4 regions of the Noviherbaspirillum cavernae genome follow, and region 3 is predicted to be linked to each of the others. Evidence: predicted binding sites of a transcription regulator. Region 3 holds the regulator's gene; each other region holds the start of a gene.
What was found. The regulator sigma-54, encoded in region 3, starts transcription at its own class of promoters, with help from an activator protein. The targets are predictions, from matches to a motif close to TGGCANGNAANCTGCTTT.
Positions count from the first base shown of each region.

Region 1 (4,169 bases), on a different contig from region 3:
TACCCTTCCCGCTGCAGGCGAAACAGCGCTTCGCGGATCGGCGTGCGGCTCATCTGCAGACGCTCGCTGATTTCGTTTTCGCTGAATCGATCGCCCGGCAGAAAATGAAAATCGAAGATGTCGGCCTTGAGCCGTGCATACGCCTGCGAGGCGAGACTGTTGGATATCGCTTTCGCGAATTTTGGCTGGGGAATCATGGGCAACATTTTCCGGATAGGGCAAGCTAGGCCATTGCCTTGCAATATGCACGCCAGCCTTGAAATGCCGTGATGTCTCGCGCACCCTCCAGCGCGCAGGGTTCGCAGATGAAGCCCTTGACGCGGCGGCCGTCGATCAGTTCCAGCGTGCCGATGCCCAATGGCGCCGGCACGCCGGCGACGAACGAGCCGAACGCATGCATCGGCATGTCCCACAGCTCGACCGCAATCGTCGCGCCGCTGCTGCTGCGCACCAGTCCCGGCTTGGGCGGCGTGGTATTGGCCAGCGCATACAGACGATAGGTGGCGGCAGTGGTCGTGGCTTCGGCCAGGACCGCCTTGCGTTCGGTGAGTTCGCGGTTCAACGGCATGCCGCTCAAATGCGCGCCGACCACCGCCAGCCGCAGATATCCGGGTGCCGGCTCCGAGTCGGCTGCGGCCGTGACGGGTGCGACGAATGCCTCCCCTGTCGCACCGCGCGGCAAGGCCTGCAATGCCTGCCATTTCTTTCCAAATGCCGACAGCGCCTGATCCGACCAGGCCGGGCCGATCAGCGTGAGACCGAAGGGCAAGCCATCGCCACGGAAAGCGGCCGGCAATGCCAGCGCGCACCAGTTCAGCAGATTCACGAAATTGGTGTACTTGCCCATATGGCTGTTGAGGCGGATCGGGTCTGCCGCGACCTCGTCGATCCGGTAATGGCTCGGTGCGGTGGGCACCAGCAAGGCGTCGACCGATGCCAGCAGTTTGTCCGCTTCGCGCTTCAGCGCGGCCAGCCTGTATTGCGCATTGAACGCGTCCGTCGCCGAAAACTCGCGGGCGCGGAAGATGATGTCGCGCACGACGGGATGGATGGCATCGGCATGCTGCTTTGCGAATCCTTCGATGGCGGCATAACGCTCGGCGACCCACGGTCCGTCGTACAGCAAGGCGGTGACCTGGTCGAACAGCGAGAAATCAAGCGGCACGCACTCCGCGCCGGTTTCCGCAATGCGCGCCAAAGCCTGCGCATACGCCTCCTCGGATTGCGCATCGCCGAAGAACTCGGGCCGCGCCGGAATGCCGAATCGCGGCTTGGCCGGCAAGGCGGCAAGGGCATCATCGGGACGCCCACGCGAGTAGCCATCGGCTGCATCAAAACCTTCCGCCTGCCGGAACACCAACTCCGCATCGGCCACGGTAGTCGCAAAAATGGAAACACAGTCGAGCGTGCGACAGGCCGGCACGACGCCGTGTCCGCTCAACGCGCCCACGGTCGGTTTCAAGCCGACGATGTTGTTCAATCCTGCCGGCACGCGACCGGAGCCGGCGGTATCCGTCCCCAGCGCAAAGGGCACGATGCCGCGCGCCACCACCGACGCCGAGCCGGAACTGGAGCCGCCGCAGACGTAGTCCGGGTCGAAGGTATTCGGCACCGCGCCGTAAGGCGAGCGGATGCCGACCAGTCCGGTGGCAAACTGATCGAGATTGGTTTTGCCAAGCACGATGGCACCGGCATCGACAAGGCGCTGCACGACTGCGGCATGCGCGGTGGCCGTGTACGAGAACTCGGGACATGCCGCCGTGGTGTGCATGGTCGCGACATCGATGTTGTCCTTGACGGCAAACGGCACGCCGTACAGCGGCAGGGCTGACGCGCCGGACAGCGTCTGGCGCCTGGCTTCAAGCGCGTCGAGTTGCCGGTCGAGAAAGGCATGATCGATCAGACTGATCCACGCCACATCCTCCTTGTCCATGTCATCGAGCAGCGTCCGCAATAATGATGACGGTGTCGCGCCGTCCCGATAAGCCGCCTGCCAATCGCCAATGGTCCATCCCCGCATTTTGAATACTCCCATGTATACAAGTTGTTTTCGGGAATAGCATGAGTCATGCCAGAGCATGCATGCGTCGCCATGCGGGATTGTGTCAACACGGAAGCGGAGAACGCACAACAGCCTGCGTTTCCGGGGCGTGCTTGTGGAGCAGCTTGGTGCAGGCCGGCACTTTTTAGGTGCGCGATCTCATTTGCAGCGCGGATCGGACAAGCGCATCAGGCAAAGCGGGCGCTTCCGGTCATTCGCCCTTCTGTCGCCGCCTTGTCACTCAGGCATTCATCAACGACAACGGATACCCTGTCCCGGGCCGAGGTTATAGAATGTTCGCCATGCCGCCAGGGGATCCACATCATTCGCACTCCACTCATTCCCGAAAACGAAATCGAGTTCATCGCAATTCGAGCCCAGGGCGCGGGCGGTCAAAACGTCAACAAGGTTTCCAGCGCGATTCATTTGCGCTTTGACATCCGCGCATCGTCATTGCCCGATCATCTTAAAGAGCGTTTGCTTGCATTAAGCGATCAGCGCATCACGAAAGACGGCGTGGTGATCATCAAGGCACAGACGCACCGCAGTCAGGAAAAGAACAAGGAAGAAGCGTATCGGCGCTTGCAGGAAATGGTGGCAAGCATCGCTGTCTTGCCACGCGAGCGCCGGCCGACGAAGCCGACCCGCAGCTCGCAAAAAAAGCGCCTTGAAGTGAAGAATACAAGAGGCGAGATCAAGGCGATGCGACGAAAAATACTGGACTGACCTTGCGGCCGGAAGGCGCAATTCGACTATCCTCGCTGGAATTGCAATTTCAGCCGCGCACCGCAGCCGAACATGAACCCGGAACATTTGCAGCTTCTAGTCACCCGCGAAATGCCCTATGGGAAGTACAAGGGCCGCCTGATCGCCGATTTACCGGGACATTACCTCGGCTGGCTTGCGCGTGAAGGCTTTCCCCGAGGGGAAATCGGTGAGCTGCTAGCGCTGATGTACGAACTGGATCACAACGCACTACGGCATCTGCTTGACCCATTGCGCAAACGATAAGGCAGGATGCCTACGACACGTCATCCGACGTCGCCGCCAGGAACGCATGGACTTGCCGTGCGTTGACTTGCTTCCGGAAGCCGCTCAACCGTTCAATGCCTCTTTCGCGGCTTCCTCGGGTGTCAAGCCGTCATAGAACAGATCGGTGAACCACTCGACCTGTTCCTCGATATGCTCCTGAGCCTGGTCCAGGGTTGCACCGCCCGCGACCAGAAAACCTTCCACCTCGGTACACCAATTGATCAACGCCACCATTTCCGGATCTGGTTTGTCTTTCTTTGCCATCGTCTTTACCCTTGTTTCGACCACACATTCAATCATCAGCTGACAGGGTAACCGGATTTGCCTGGCGCTGCCCATTGAGATATTGGAACGGGTGTGCAATAGCAGATCGTCAAGTCTCTGCTGGCGGGACTTGCGCTTCCTGTTCGTTTGAGTTCCCTACTACCCCACGATATAATCGCGGACTCTTGTCTGCCTTGAAACGGGCTCCGAAAGTGGCTCGGATTCGCTACCAAAAACGAGGGTTCATGCGGATAGTGGCGTGACCTACCAACCCCTGCTTTTTTCGATTTGATTGCACTTCCCTATGGCGCGAGTGTTGCCGCGTACACATTTCCACAGTTCCAAACTCATTCGTTGTCTCGCTGAGCTGGACATGGCAGATGCTGTCGATCCCGGAAATGCATTTGCAGAACAACTGGGACTGTGGATTCACTTTGCCGACGCAATCACCCTGTCTGCTGTGCACAGCGACAGCATTGCAAGCGCGCCAAACATGCAGCCCGAAGCGCCATTCGACGCCCGCGTTCCCATCGGTATCGAATTCGACCGCATACAGGCGCTCCTGGTGAATTCGATCACGAAGAGTTGCTCGCCCACCCCTGGCAAGACACACATAAAGTTGCCAATTCCAGAACTCGAACTTCCGCTGAACCTCTCGACGGCTTACCCGCCATATCGCCGGTTTTATGAAGCGCATCAACGCGACATGGAATTGAGCATCCAGCCCCTGAGAGTCAATGTGCGGGAAGCGCTTGCGAAAGCGTCACCACGGCTCAATAAACTTGCCGACCTGGACGCGACGCTTGAGAAGATACTGCGCGAACGCGAAAGC
Region 1 covers NZ_QYUN01000003.1:424,174-428,342, forward strand. The annotation lists gene D3870_RS20425 (GntR family transcriptional regulator) at 1-197, opposite strand, end outside; gene atzF (allophanate hydrolase) at 224-2,035, opposite strand; gene arfB (alternative ribosome rescue aminoacyl-tRNA hydrolase ArfB) at 2,357-2,767, shown strand; gene D3870_RS20440 (DUF3820 family protein) at 2,840-3,052, shown strand; gene D3870_RS20445 (hypothetical protein) at 3,137-3,337, opposite strand; gene D3870_RS20450 (DUF3348 domain-containing protein) at 3,642-4,169, shown strand, end outside.
Region 1: a site for sigma-54 is predicted at 2,057-2,074, ahead of atzF (allophanate hydrolase). Genes of this name have one in related genera too.

Region 2 (4,169 bases), 260 kb from region 3:
GAAAGGATACGCTTTGCGCCGTCGAGCACGATTGCCGGATACGGCGCGGGCGTCATCGTGCCGCGTCGCGCGTTCTGCGGAAACGGGCGCTCGAAAGCCCATGCCGGAAGCGTCACGGCAGCCGACAAGAGAAGAATCAGGAAACGTCGACTCCACATATCAAACCTCGTTTCGTCGTAAATCGATCATCGGGACCATCGCGCATCCACGCGGGGGAGGGGAGAAGGCGGAATGCGGAGCCGCCGGGCCGGTTCAAGCTGTCTTTTCACGCCTTGCGCCACGGCTTGCCGCTGAATCGGCGGCAGTTCTCGGGAGGCGGGGAAATGGGGGCGATTATATCATCGAGAGCGGTGCCGCCATTTGGCGGCGCGAGCCGGACGGTCCGCCGAGGGGCATCAGGAGTGGTGAGTTGCCATGCGGCTGGATGCGTGCGTGGCGAACCGCAAAACAGCCGCCGTGGCGCCAGCGAGCGCGACGGCAGTTGCCCACGCCGCCATTGCGGCAGGCAGCCAGCCGAACGCAACGGTAAGCACGACGCCATGGGTGGCAATGCCGTAGGCATAACAGGCAATGAATGCCAGTACGGCGGCAATCGTGCCGGTGCGGCCCGCAATCAGTTGCTGCCGGGCGTGCCGCCCAAGTCCGAATGGCAGGCTGCCGGAAGGGCAGGCAAGCGCATGTTTCCCCGGTTCGCGCACGCCATTGCGGCGTAAATGATTTCTTGCAGTCATTGTGTCGTCCCCTCCCTGCCGGTCACGGATTGTTTTCCAATGCGTTGGAGGGCAAATTCTTGCAAAGGTTGCAGGCAGGCTCTTGATATTCAGCAAATTTTTAAATACCGGCATTTGTTGCAGTATTCCCGTCACCTTTCATCCGGCACCGTATTTGACGCATAAAAAAATGGCGACCCGCAGGTCGCCATCGAATGGTTCAATTTTGCACGCGCGTCATGCCTGTCATGCCTTCTTGCGCCTGCGAGCCACGAGGCCGGCCAGGCCGAGGCCCAGCAAGGCGAGGCTGCCCGGTTCTGGCACATCGGTGCTTGCGAACGTGCCGGCCTGGATGAATACGCCGGAATCCCATTCCGAATCGCCTTGATCCTTGATCAGGAACTCGAACTCATTGGTGCCGCTGAGTCCGGTAGCAAAAGCGGTCAAGACAGTTGTGAGGCCGTCGTATTGCGTATCCAGATGCAGGGAGGGGATGGATGCGCCTGTGGCATTGTTGCGGAAATAGGCGCTGTTCTTGTTCAGGTTGACGTTGTTGATCGACACGTCATCGCCGCTACCCGGCAGTTTTGCGATATTCACCCCGTTGAGCCGCAGCTCGAACATGTCGTTGAACTGGTTGACATACTCGTTATATTCTTCGGACGCGAAAACGTACTTGAAAAACAGGTTGCCGGTCGAGCTGGTGAACTTGAATTTCAGAGAGGTGGTGTCGCCGCCGGCGATTCCGCAGCCGGATTGCGAGTTCGGGCCGGGTGCGCAATTGACGGTGCCGGTGGTCAGCAGCACGCCCTTGTCAAAACCGATGGCATCTGCGGCACCGGTAAATGTGCCTGCCGCCGTGGAACTGGCAAGCGAGGAAAAAGTCGCATTGCTGATGGTGACGCCAGAGCCGCCAAGCGCGGTTGCCAGGGCGGTCGCATCGGTTGACGATGTCACGACCATGGCGCTGGCCGAGGCCGTTGTCAGGGCAAGTATCGATGCCATGACGAGTGAAGTAATTTTCATTGATTGATCCCTTAAGAGTGTTGTATTAGCCATCGTTGGAAAGCTGCTTTCGCAAGCTCGGGCGCTGGATTAGCAAAAACAATGCCAAATTAATAATGTTTGAAAATCAACAACTTGGCGGCGGGATTCGGGAAGTGCCTTTGTCTTTGTAAGGAATCTTGACAAAGGGGGGCGGTCGTTGGCATTTTCCGGTTACTCCGTCGTAGTACAGGTGTACCTTGCTTCAAGGTATTCCGACCGCTGGTTCCGGGCTGCAACGAAGATGCAGTATCATGTTAGCCTTGTGTCAATATTTCCGTCACACCGCTTTTCCAATTCCCGAACGCGGGGCAGCCGCCCGAGAGCGGCCGGAATCCAGCCCGTATCACATATGCCAGCCATCGAACAAGTGAAGAACATCGTCGCCGATACCTTGAATCTCGGCGATCGCGGCAGCCGCCTCGGCCCGGATTCGGCCCTGCTGGGAAGCCTGCCGGAACTGGATTCCATGGCGGTCATTCATCTGATTACGGCGCTGGAGGAGTATTTCGGCTTCGTCGTGCATGACGATGAAATCAGTGCCGAGCATTTCGAAACGCTCGCCAGCCTCGCGGCCTTCGTCGATGCCAAGCTCGCCGCATGAGCGAGCGCCCTGGCCTGCCTGCGATGCAACCGTTTTTCCTCGACACCGTGCGGGGAACGCGTTTTTGCCTCTATCACGCGCCGCCCACAGGAACCGAGTGCCGCGGTGCATTCCTTTATATCCATCCCTTTGCCGAGGAAATGAACAAATCCAGGCGAATGGCGGCGCTGCAGGCGCGCGCCTTTGCCGCGACCGGTTTTGCAGTGCTGCAGATCGACCTGTTCGGTTGTGGCGACAGCGCCGGTGAATTCGGCAATGCGCGATGGGAGATATGGAAAGAGGATCTGGCTGCCGCCAGACAATGGCTGGTCGAACGCGTGGCGGCTCCCGTCCATTTATGGGGACTTCGTCTGGGCGCGCTGCTGGCGCTGGATTTCGCGCGGTCGAGGGGGGATGCGATCGACTCGATCGTGCTGTGGCAGCCCGTGATGCGCGGCGAGTCGTTCATGACGCAGTTTTTGCGCTTGCGGCTGGCGGACGACATGCTGGCGGGGCGTGCGGAACAGAATGGCGGAACGCGCGCGCTGCGCGATGCATTGGCGCGCGGCGAGGCGCTGGAAATCGCGGGGTATGACATCGCGCCGGCGCTGGCGGCGGAGATTGACACGCTCGATGCCGCGGCATGGAGCGGGATTGGCAGTGCGATTCACTGGTTCGAGATTTCGGCCGATGCGAACCGTCCGCTGCCGCACGCGAGTGCGCAGTTGATCGCGGCATGGCGCGACGAAGGCGCTGACGTCCGGCTGCATCCAGTGCAGGGCGCGCCGTTCTGGTCCGCGCCGGAAATTGCCGAGTGCCCCGAGCTGTTGTCCGCCACGGCGGCAATCTTCCATCCGGTGCATGCATGAGTTGCGCGGAAAGCGCCGTCGGCTTCGCGTGCCATGACGCGCAGCTTTGCGGAATCCTGAGCCTTCCGCGGCAGCCGGTGTCGCGCGGCGTGCTGATCGTGGTCGGCGGGCCCCAGTACCGGGCGGGAAGCCATCGCCAGTTCACGCTGCTTGCGCGCTTTCTGGCGGCGCGCGGGATTCCGGTTTTCCGGTTCGATTATCGCGGCATGGGCGACAGCGGCGGCGATGCGCGCAGCTTCGAGGATGTGGGCGATGATTTGCGCACCGCAATCGACAAATTTTCCGAAACGATGCCGGGCCTTGCCGAAGTGGTGATCTGGGGCCTGTGCGATGCGGCCTCGGCTGCGCTGTTTTACGCGCATCAGGATCGCCGCGTCACGGGACTCGTGCTGCTCAATCCCTGGGTCAGGACCGAGCAGGGAATCGCCAAGACGTATCTGAAACATTACTACCGCAGCCGCTTTTTCGAGCGCGCATTGTGGGACAAGGTGCTGCGCGGGCGATTCGACTGGCTTGCAGCGGCGCGCTCGTTTTCGGCACTGGTCCGTGAAGGGTTCGGCCGGCAGCGCGGGACCATGGGCGCGGCCTGCGATGCTCCGCTGCCGCAGCGCATGCTCGATGGGTTCCGTCGTTTCGATGGACGGGTGCTGCTGATCCTGAGCGGCAACGATCTGACTGCCAAGGAGTTCCTCGAACTGGCCGACGGCTCGCGTGACTGGCAAGGATTGCTGAAGTCGCGGCGCGTGCAACGCCATGACTTGCCGCTTGCGAACCATACATTCGCGCGGCGCGAGTGGCGGGATCAGGTTGCGGCATGGACACACGATTGGATGAAAACATGGTGAAGCGCGTTCTCATGATTGCGTATCATTATCCGCCTCAGCATGGCAGCAGCGGCATTCAGCGGACATTGAAGTTTTCGCGCTATCTGCCGGAGTTCGGCTGGGATCCTGTCGTTCTGAG
Region 2 covers NZ_QYUN01000002.1:3,141,673-3,145,841, reverse strand. The annotation lists gene D3870_RS14655 (hypothetical protein) at 1-158, opposite strand, end outside; gene D3870_RS14650 (hypothetical protein) at 396-731, opposite strand; gene D3870_RS14645 (choice-of-anchor L family PEP-CTERM protein) at 957-1,736, opposite strand; gene D3870_RS14640 (acyl carrier protein) at 2,107-2,358, shown strand; gene D3870_RS14635 (hydrolase 2, exosortase A system-associated) at 2,355-3,206, shown strand; gene D3870_RS14630 (hydrolase 1, exosortase A system-associated) at 3,203-4,051, shown strand; gene D3870_RS14625 (glycosyltransferase) at 4,021-4,169, shown strand, end outside.
Region 2: a site for sigma-54 is predicted at 1,806-1,823, ahead of D3870_RS14645 (choice-of-anchor L family PEP-CTERM protein). Genes of this name have one in related genera too.

Region 3 (4,169 bases):
GTGCCCAGTTCGCCCGGAACGCGCGTCAGGAAATAACTGCCGCCGACGTCGGGGAAGAGTCCGATATTGACTTCGGGCATGGCCATCTTCGTGCGTTCCGTGACGATGCGCATCCGGTTGGCGTCGCCGCCCTGTGCGATCCCCATGCCACCACCCATGACGATGCCGTCCATGATGGCGATATACGGCTTCGGGTAATGATGGATCAGGTGGTTGAGCGCATATTCCTCGCTGAAAAAATCCTCCAGCAGGGCACTGTGTCCGGTTGACGTTGCGTTGCCGACTTCGTGGAAGAAACGGATGTCACCGCCTGCGCAAAATGCTTTCTCGCTGGTGCTTTGGATAAGGACGGCGCTGATGCGCGGATCGTCGCGCCACGCCAGCAGGGCCTGGGTCAATGCCCGCACCATGTCGAGTGAAAGAGAGTTCAGCGCCTTCGGGCGCTCGAGATGCAGGTATCCAATCCGGTTCCGGATTTCGCAGCGAATATGGTCGGTCATGGGGTGATGAGTGAGCGATGGGAAGGACCTATTCTATCGACATTGAACAATGTCTACAGGCAACATGTTTGCCCTTGCCGATTCGATATTTCCATGCCAATCCACTCATCCATCAAGGGAGGCCGGAAATCAAAAAGGGCGCCTTGTATGCGCCCTTGATTTGCCGTTGGCCGGGTGGTTCCCGGCGAGGATGATTTCTTACGATGTCGCGTCGGCGGCAGGTGCTTCCGGCATGCGCTTGATCGTTTCATGCTGATGGTCCTGCACCTTGGTCTTGTACTTCAGGACCTGGCGGTCCAGCTTGTCGATCAGCGAGTCGATCGCAGCGTACAGGTCTTCCGCAAAACTCTCCACGTGTATCACGATTCCTCTCAGGCGAACATTGACTTCGGCTCGTTGTCGCCTGTCCTTGTCCGAGGGCTTTTCCACGCCCAGGATGATGGCAATATCAATGACATGATCGAAGTGGCGCTTGATCCGCTCCAGCTTGTTTTGCACGTATTCACGGATAGCAGGTGTCAATTCGAGGTGATGTCCACTGATTGTGAGATTCATACAGCGCTCCTATGGATATTGCCGCTGGAGGTTCGCAACATGGCTTGATCACGTGGAGTTCAATGATTGCACTTCATAAGCGGCCACGTTGAAACGCAACGACAGTAAAGCTCAACACGATTGCAGGAATTACAGCGATTTGCGCAGATTAACGGGAGGAATTTTCAGGGCCTCGCGGTACTTTGCCACGGTTCGACGCGCCACGACCATGCCTTGTTCCCCCAACATCTCCGCTATTTTGCTATCTGAGAATGGACTCTTGGGGTCTTCTGCTCCTATCAACTGTTTGATGAGGGCTCGTATCGCGGTCGAGGAGGCTTCCCCCCCGGCTTCAGTCGCGACGTGGCTCCCGAAGAAGTATTTCAACTCAAACATTCCATGCGGAGTAAGCATGTATTTCTGAGTTGTCACGCGAGAAATAGTACTCTCGTGTAAACCCAGTGTATCAGCTATTTCACGCAAGACAAGGGGACGCATTGCCACCGCGCCGTGCGAAAAAAAGTTGCGCTGGCGGTCGACGATCGCCTGCGCAACGCGCAGGATCGTGTCGAAGCGCTGCCGCATGTTCTTGATCAGCCATTTGGCTTCCTGCAGCTGCGAATTGAGCGAGGCCTCGCCCTTGTTCTGCTTCAGGATGTTGGCGTACAGCGCATTGACGCGCAGGCGCGGCATGACGTCGTGGTTGAGCATGACCTGCCAGCCGTTTTTTGTTCTCTTGACGATCACGTCCGGCACCACGAAATCCGATGCGTCGGACGCGAAGGCTGCGCCGGGATGCGGGTTGCAACTCTTGATGACCGCTTGCGCCTCGCGCAAGTCTTCATCATCGCAGTCGAGCGCCTTCTTGAGCTTGTTGAAATCGCGCTGCGCGAACAGCGCGAGATGCTTCTCGACGATCGTCAGGGCCATGCGCCGTGTCACCAGCGGCACCCTGGGGAAGCGCCTGATCTGGATCGCCAGGCATTCCGAGGCATTGCGCGCGCCGACCCCGGCCGGCTCGAAGCTCTGCAGCAATTTGAGCGCGACCGATAGCTCATCCAGTTCGATGCCGAGTTCCTCGGGCAGGCGGGCGTGAATTTCTTCCAGCGGTTCTTCAAGATAGCCGTTGTCGTCCAGCGCGTCGATGATCAGTTCCAGCAGGGCGCGGTCGCGCATTTCGCGCACCGTGACGCGGACCTGTTCCAGCAGATGCTCGCGCAAGGTCGTCTCGTGCGCTTCGAGCTGCGGGCGCGCATCGTCGTCTTCCGGCGCCTTGGAAGTGCGCGCAACGTCGTCGAAGCTCCACTCCGAGTCGCTGGCGCTCGATGTTTCGGACGATTCTCCGCCTTCGAACGCGCCTTCCGATTCGTCGGACGACGATTTCGCATCGGGGGCTGACGGCGCTTCCGGCGTGGTGCTGCCCGGGCTGATCGCGCCGTCGGCCAGCAAACGCAGGGAGTGGTCGAGCGGGTCGTCGACGCGTTCCAGCATGGGGTTTTCCGACAGGATCTGTTCCAGCTCCTGATGCAGTTCGAGCGTGGACAGTTGCAGCAGGCGGATCGACTGCTGCAACTGCGGTGTCAGCGCCAGGTGCTGCGAGATGCGGAGTTGGAGAGTCTGTTTCATCTGTCGGCCATCACATCCGGAAGTGTTCGCCCAGATACACGCGGCGCACCGATTCGTCGGCGATGATGTCGTCGGGGCGGCCGGATGCCAGCACCGCGCCCTGGTTGATGATGTAGGCGCGGTCGCAAATGCCGAGCGTTTCGCGCACGTTGTGATCGGTGATCAGCACGCCGATGCCGCGTTCCTTGAGGAAGCGGACGATGCGCTGGATCTCGATCACCGCGATCGGGTCCACGCCGGCGAACGGTTCGTCCAGCAGCACGAAGCGCGGGTTGGTGGCCAGCGCGCGCGCGATTTCGACGCGTCGCCGTTCGCCGCCGGACAGCGACAGCGCCTGGCTCTCGCGCAGCTTTTCGATCTGCAGTTCCGCCAGCAGAGTGTTCAATCGCTTGTCGATGGCAGCCTTCGACAGCGGCTTGCCATTCTCGGTTTGCAGCTCGAGCACCGCGCGGATATTGTCTTCCACCGTGAGCTTGCGGAACACCGAGGCTTCCTGCGGCAGATACGACAGGCCCAGCACTGCGCGGCGATGGATCGGCAGGCGTGAAATGTTGTTGCCGTCGAGGTCGATCTCGCCGGCGTCCGACGGTACCAGGCCGACGATCATGTAGAACGAGGTGGTCTTGCCCGCGCCATTGGGGCCGAGCAGGCCGACCACCTCGCCGCTTGCCACCTGCAGCGAGACGTCGCGCACGACCTGGCGCGCGCCGTAACTCTTCTGCAAGCCGCGGACAACCAGTGTGCTTGCCATGTCAGTTGCCCTTGTTTTCGGTGCGCGGCTGGATCACGGCCTTGATGCGGCCGCCGCCCGGCTTGCTCTCGCCGGTAGCAGTGTTGTTGACCGTGAAAAATTCGGCGCGGCTGTCATACGAAATGAACTCGCCTTGCACTTCGTCGGTCGCCCTGGTTCCCTCCAGCCGTCGCACCATCGCCTTCGAATACAGCTTCGCCACTTCGGTCTTGTTATCGTATTCGATGCGGTCAGCGGCATGCCCTTCCATCCACAGGTCGGGGCCGCCATCGCGTTTCTGGCGGAACGTAGCCAGCTTGCCAGGCGCAGCCCACAGCGTGGCGTATTGATAGCCTGCCGGGTCTTGTGTGACGACCAGCTTCGCGCCTTTCATGATCAGGGTGCCGCGTGTCAGGATGACGTTGCCGGTGAAGGTGTTGATCTGCTTCACGTCGTCATAGGCCATGTGGTCCGCCTCGACGTTGGTCGGCTTCAGCGAGTCTGCCTTCTCGGCGTGCGCAACGCCTGCAATCGCCATCGAGAATATCAACAGCGGCAGCAGTCGCGGCAAGGACAAAAAACGTTTCATGAAGGATTTCTTTCGTGGTGCATCGTGTCGTACAGGTTCAGCGAACCGGCGCATGGTAGCTGCCTTGCACCCGGCTCGACAGGCGCAATTCGCGCGTCGCATTGTTGACGTACATGCCGATTCCGTTCAGGGTCGACTCGCCCAGAGTGATCTGGACCGGCTTCTCGGTTTTCGCCACGTCGTCGTCCGG
Region 3 covers NZ_QYUN01000002.1:3,403,486-3,407,654, reverse strand. The annotation lists gene D3870_RS15925 (enoyl-CoA hydratase/isomerase family protein) at 1-500, opposite strand, end outside; gene hpf (ribosome hibernation-promoting factor, HPF/YfiA family) at 699-1,055, opposite strand; gene D3870_RS15915 (RNA polymerase factor sigma-54) at 1,185-2,660, opposite strand; gene lptB (LPS export ABC transporter ATP-binding protein) at 2,671-3,411, opposite strand; gene lptA (lipopolysaccharide transport periplasmic protein LptA) at 3,413-3,979, opposite strand; gene lptC (LPS export ABC transporter periplasmic protein LptC) at 4,017-4,169, opposite strand, start outside.

Region 4 (4,169 bases), 320 kb from region 3:
TCTTCCTCCGAGCACGGATACGAAGAGCGCCTTGATTGTGTCCGCATCCGGACGGTGCGGCAGATCGGTGCAGGCATCGAACGTCGCGATCCATCTCGCCGACAGTTCATCGCAGGCACGACGATGGTGCTTGGGCTCGGCAATCTGATATTCCAGCATCAGCATTGCGGAGTCGAAGTACGGCAGTTCCTCAACGTCCATGCCGCAAGTCAGTCGAACCAATCTTTGTATGCGCTCTTCCCAAGTCAGCTGCATTGCCTGCACGACCTGCTGGTCGACGGCTTGCAGCAACGCATCGAGGTAGTGCCGGAAATAGCCGGACAGCAGTGCGTGCTTGTTCGGAAAATATTCATACAGCGTGCCGACTGAAATTCCGGTTTCCAGCGCAACTGCGCGCGTCGTGACGCCTTCCCAGCCATGGCGGCGCCAAATCCGAACAAAAGCGTCGTAAATGGCCTGTACCGTGAATTTGGCGCGTGCCTGCAGCGGGCGCTTCAAGGGCTTGACGCGGTTCTTCCCGCTGCCAGCGGCTTTGTCTGGTTTTCCGAACCCGGAGGCCGGACGGCGCGCGTATATTGAAGCCATCAATACTTCAACCGAAATGGAGGATGACATGAACGACGCACTGACTGTAACACGGCTCCTTACCCGCAAGAATGCGCTGAACCAGACTCGCGTGGAAACGTTTCAGCTGCCGCTTCCGCTGAAGGATGGCGAAGTTTTGCTGAAAATCGGTCGCGTGGCGATCACGACCAATAACATCACCTATGCGGCATTCGGCGACGTGATGCAGTACTGGGATTTCTTCCCGGTGCAAGATCCCGATTGGGGTCATATGCCGGTATGGGGATTCGCCGATGTCGTTGTATCGACCGTTCCTGGCGTGGCAGTGGGAGAGCGCTTCTATGGTTACTTTCCAATCGCGAGCCACATCAGGATGCAGGCGGAGCGGGTGAGCAAGCGCGGATTCGTTGACGGGGCCGAGCATCGGCTGACGCTGAACTCAGCCTATAACCATTACACGCGCTGCACGGAAGACCCCGCGTATTCGGTTGCGAATGAAAGTTATCAGGCAATCGTACGGCCGCTGTTTATTACCTCCTTCATGTGCGCGGATTTTCTGCAGGACAACAGTTTTTTTGGCGCACACCAGGTCGTCGTCTCCAGTGCATCGAGCAAGACCGCTTACGGTACCGCGTTTTGCCTTCACGGCAAGTACGATGTCAAGCTCGTTGGGCTCACTTCGCGCCGCAATCGCGAATTTGTGGAGAGTCTGGGTTGTTATCACCAGGTCGTGACGTATGAAGAGATGGGCGCGATCGACAGCAAGCAGCCGACGCTGTACCTGGATTTTTCAGGGGACGAGTCGTTGCGGGCCAAAGTGCATCATGACTTCGGCGATGCGCTCGTGTATGACTGCTTTGCGGGTTCGACGCAGAATACGGAATTCCTGCGCAAGACCGATTTGCCGGGGCCGGAACCCCGGTTTTATTTCGCGCCGACGCAGATTCGCAAACGCAATGCGGACTGGGGGCATGAGGTGGTCAATCAGCGCTTCAATGAAGCCCAACTGCGTTTTATTGAAAGAGTGAGCGCCTCGGACAAGCCATGGATGAAGATTGCCGAAAGTCATGGATATGCCGAAACGCAACAGTTAATCGCAGATATGCATGGCGGCAGAATCGATCCGAGGATGGGGCATGTGGTCGTTTTCGATTAGGTTTTGAGGCGAGGCAATAAATTCAAGGCAATGGTGCGAGAACGCGTGTTAGTCGTTGAAGAGGTGTTGATGGGGGCGCTTCTCCGGTCGTCGGTTTTCTTTACAGTAAAGGAGATTGGCATTCGCTTGTTGTTCGTAAGTGATTGATTATTTTCATGTTTTTACTTTTGGTATAAATGTTGCTACCAACAAGAAATGTTTCTTACATCAATTCTTTTAGTGGGATACCAAACATGAAAATCTTCAATAAAATCAAGCAAACCCTGTTGGGCTTGGCGTTTCTTTCCACGCTGGGTTTTTCCGCCACGGCAGGCGCAGTGCCAATGACGGACGTTGTTGATCCTCTCTTTCTCCAGCACATCTCGACAGGAAATTCCTACAGCTTTATCCATGATATTGCCGATGGCATCGGTGGTTTCGTGGGCGGGAACGATTTGGTGAATTCGGCAACGCTGTCCATTCATCTCAAGGACTATGGCGGCAAGGAAACTTACACTTTCTCGATCGGGCTTCCTGCTCAGATATTTAATGGAAGCAATATTCCGAATGGATTTTTTCTCGTTCCTGGGGAGTTGACCAACACAATCGCACTTTCGTTTTCCGCGCTCTTGGACCTTAATGCCGATGGCAAGATTGGCGTGACGATTCAGGCTTTGAGTGGTGACTTTTATTTTGACGACTCGACCTTGACGGCGCTCGTGACGAAAGGCGGCGCGGTGTCTAATGCCGTGCCCGAGCCTGCCACGCTGGTTCTTTTCGGTCTGGGGCTGCTGGGTCTTGGTTTGATGCGCAGACGTTGGTATCGGCAGTAATCCCGCATACATATAAACGTGCTTGATTTAACCCCGCGCTGCGGGGTTTTTTTATTTTCGGCATTTTCTTATTGCTTTTTTTGGGGGGCTTCCAATCGTGCCCATCAAAAATGCCGGAGGTCAGCGATCCGCAATGGAGGCGGAAAAAGAAAAAACCCGCGTTCTCACTAGGGAAATCGCGGGTTTCAATACTTCTTTGAACTTCTTGATACGTGTTCTTGGTGGTGATAGGTGGACTTGAACCACCGACCCCAGCATTATGAGTGCTGTGCTCTAACCAACTGAGCTATATCACCGAAATAGCCCTAAATTATGCGGGCTTTGATGTTCCCTGTCAAGATGTTGACAGCTCATTGATTGATCCGTTTTCATGGCAGGTCGCGGCAAATCGGCACGTCGTCATTGAGGGCTGCCGCAGGCGATGCGTACATGGTTCAGTACGATGGCAGTTGCATCCGGTGCCAGGCAATCGACGACGATGCGCTCGGGCATCGAGCGCAGCCATGTCAGCTGTCTTTTCGCCAACTGTCGGGTTGCGGCGATGCCTTTTTCGCGCAACGTCGGCAGGTCGCAGGTACCGTCCAGATATTCCCATGCCTGGCGATAGCCGACGCAGCGAATGGATGGCAGGCCCGGGTGCAGGTCACCGCGCGCGCGCAGTGCCTTGACTTCGCCGAGCAAGCCGCCGTTCTCACCTTGCAGCATGGCATCGAAGCGCTGCGCAATGCGCTCGTGCAACACGCTGCGGTCCGATGGTTCCAGGGAGAGCGGGAAGATGTCGAAGGGCAGTTCGGTTTTCGGTGTCCTGGCCAATAGCTGCGACATCGGCTGACCGGTCAGTTCGAGGATTTCGAGTGCGCGCTGTATGCGTTGCGAATCGTTCGGCTTGAGTCGCGCCGCGGTTTCCGGGTCGCGCGTGGCCAGTCTGGCGTGCATCGCGGGCATGCCGATGCGTGCCGCTTCGGCATCGAGCCGTGCGCGGACTTCGGCGTCCGCTTGCGGCAATGCGTCGAGCCCGTCGCGCAGCGCCTTGAAGTACAGCATGGTGCCGCCGACCAGCAGCGGCAGCTTGCCCCTTTCGCGGATGTCTTCGACCAGCCGCAATGCATCTTGCCGGAACTGCATTGCCGAATACGCGTCGGCCGGATCGAGGATATCGATCAGGTGATGCGGCACGCTGGCGCGTTCTGCCAAAGACGGTTTCGCGGTGCCGATGTCCATGCCGCGATAGACGAGGGCGGAATCGACCGAGATGATTTCGGCCGGCATGTGCCGCGCGATTTCCAGCGCCGCGGCAGTCTTGCCGGAGGCGGTCGGTCCCATGATGGCAATTGCCAGAGGCTTCTTCTGCATGGGCGGCGAACGCTATTGTCCGCGCAGGAACAGCTTGTCGAGATCCGACAGCGCCAGTTGCACCCAGGTCGGCCGGCCGTGATTGCATTGATCGGCGCGTTCGGTGGCTTCCATCTGGCGCAGCAGCGCGTTCATTTCGGGAATGGTGAGGGCGCGGTTGGCGCGTACGGCGGTGTGGCAGGCGAGGGTGCCGAGCAGCTCGTTGCGGCGCTCGACCAGCACGCGCGAGCCGCCGAACTCGCGCACATCGCGCAGCACGTCACGCGCCAGCGTTTGTGCATCCG
Region 4 covers NZ_QYUN01000002.1:3,088,009-3,092,177, reverse strand. The annotation lists gene D3870_RS14445 (TetR/AcrR family transcriptional regulator) at 1-585, opposite strand, end outside; gene D3870_RS14440 (DUF2855 family protein) at 614-1,720, shown strand; gene D3870_RS14435 (PEP-CTERM sorting domain-containing protein) at 1,954-2,532, shown strand; tRNA gene D3870_RS14430 (tRNA-Met) at 2,752-2,828, opposite strand; gene miaA (tRNA (adenosine(37)-N6)-dimethylallyltransferase MiaA) at 2,932-3,885, opposite strand; gene mutL (DNA mismatch repair endonuclease MutL) at 3,898-4,169, opposite strand, start outside.
Region 4: a site for sigma-54 is predicted at 1,889-1,906, ahead of D3870_RS14435 (PEP-CTERM sorting domain-containing protein). Genes of this name have one in related genera too.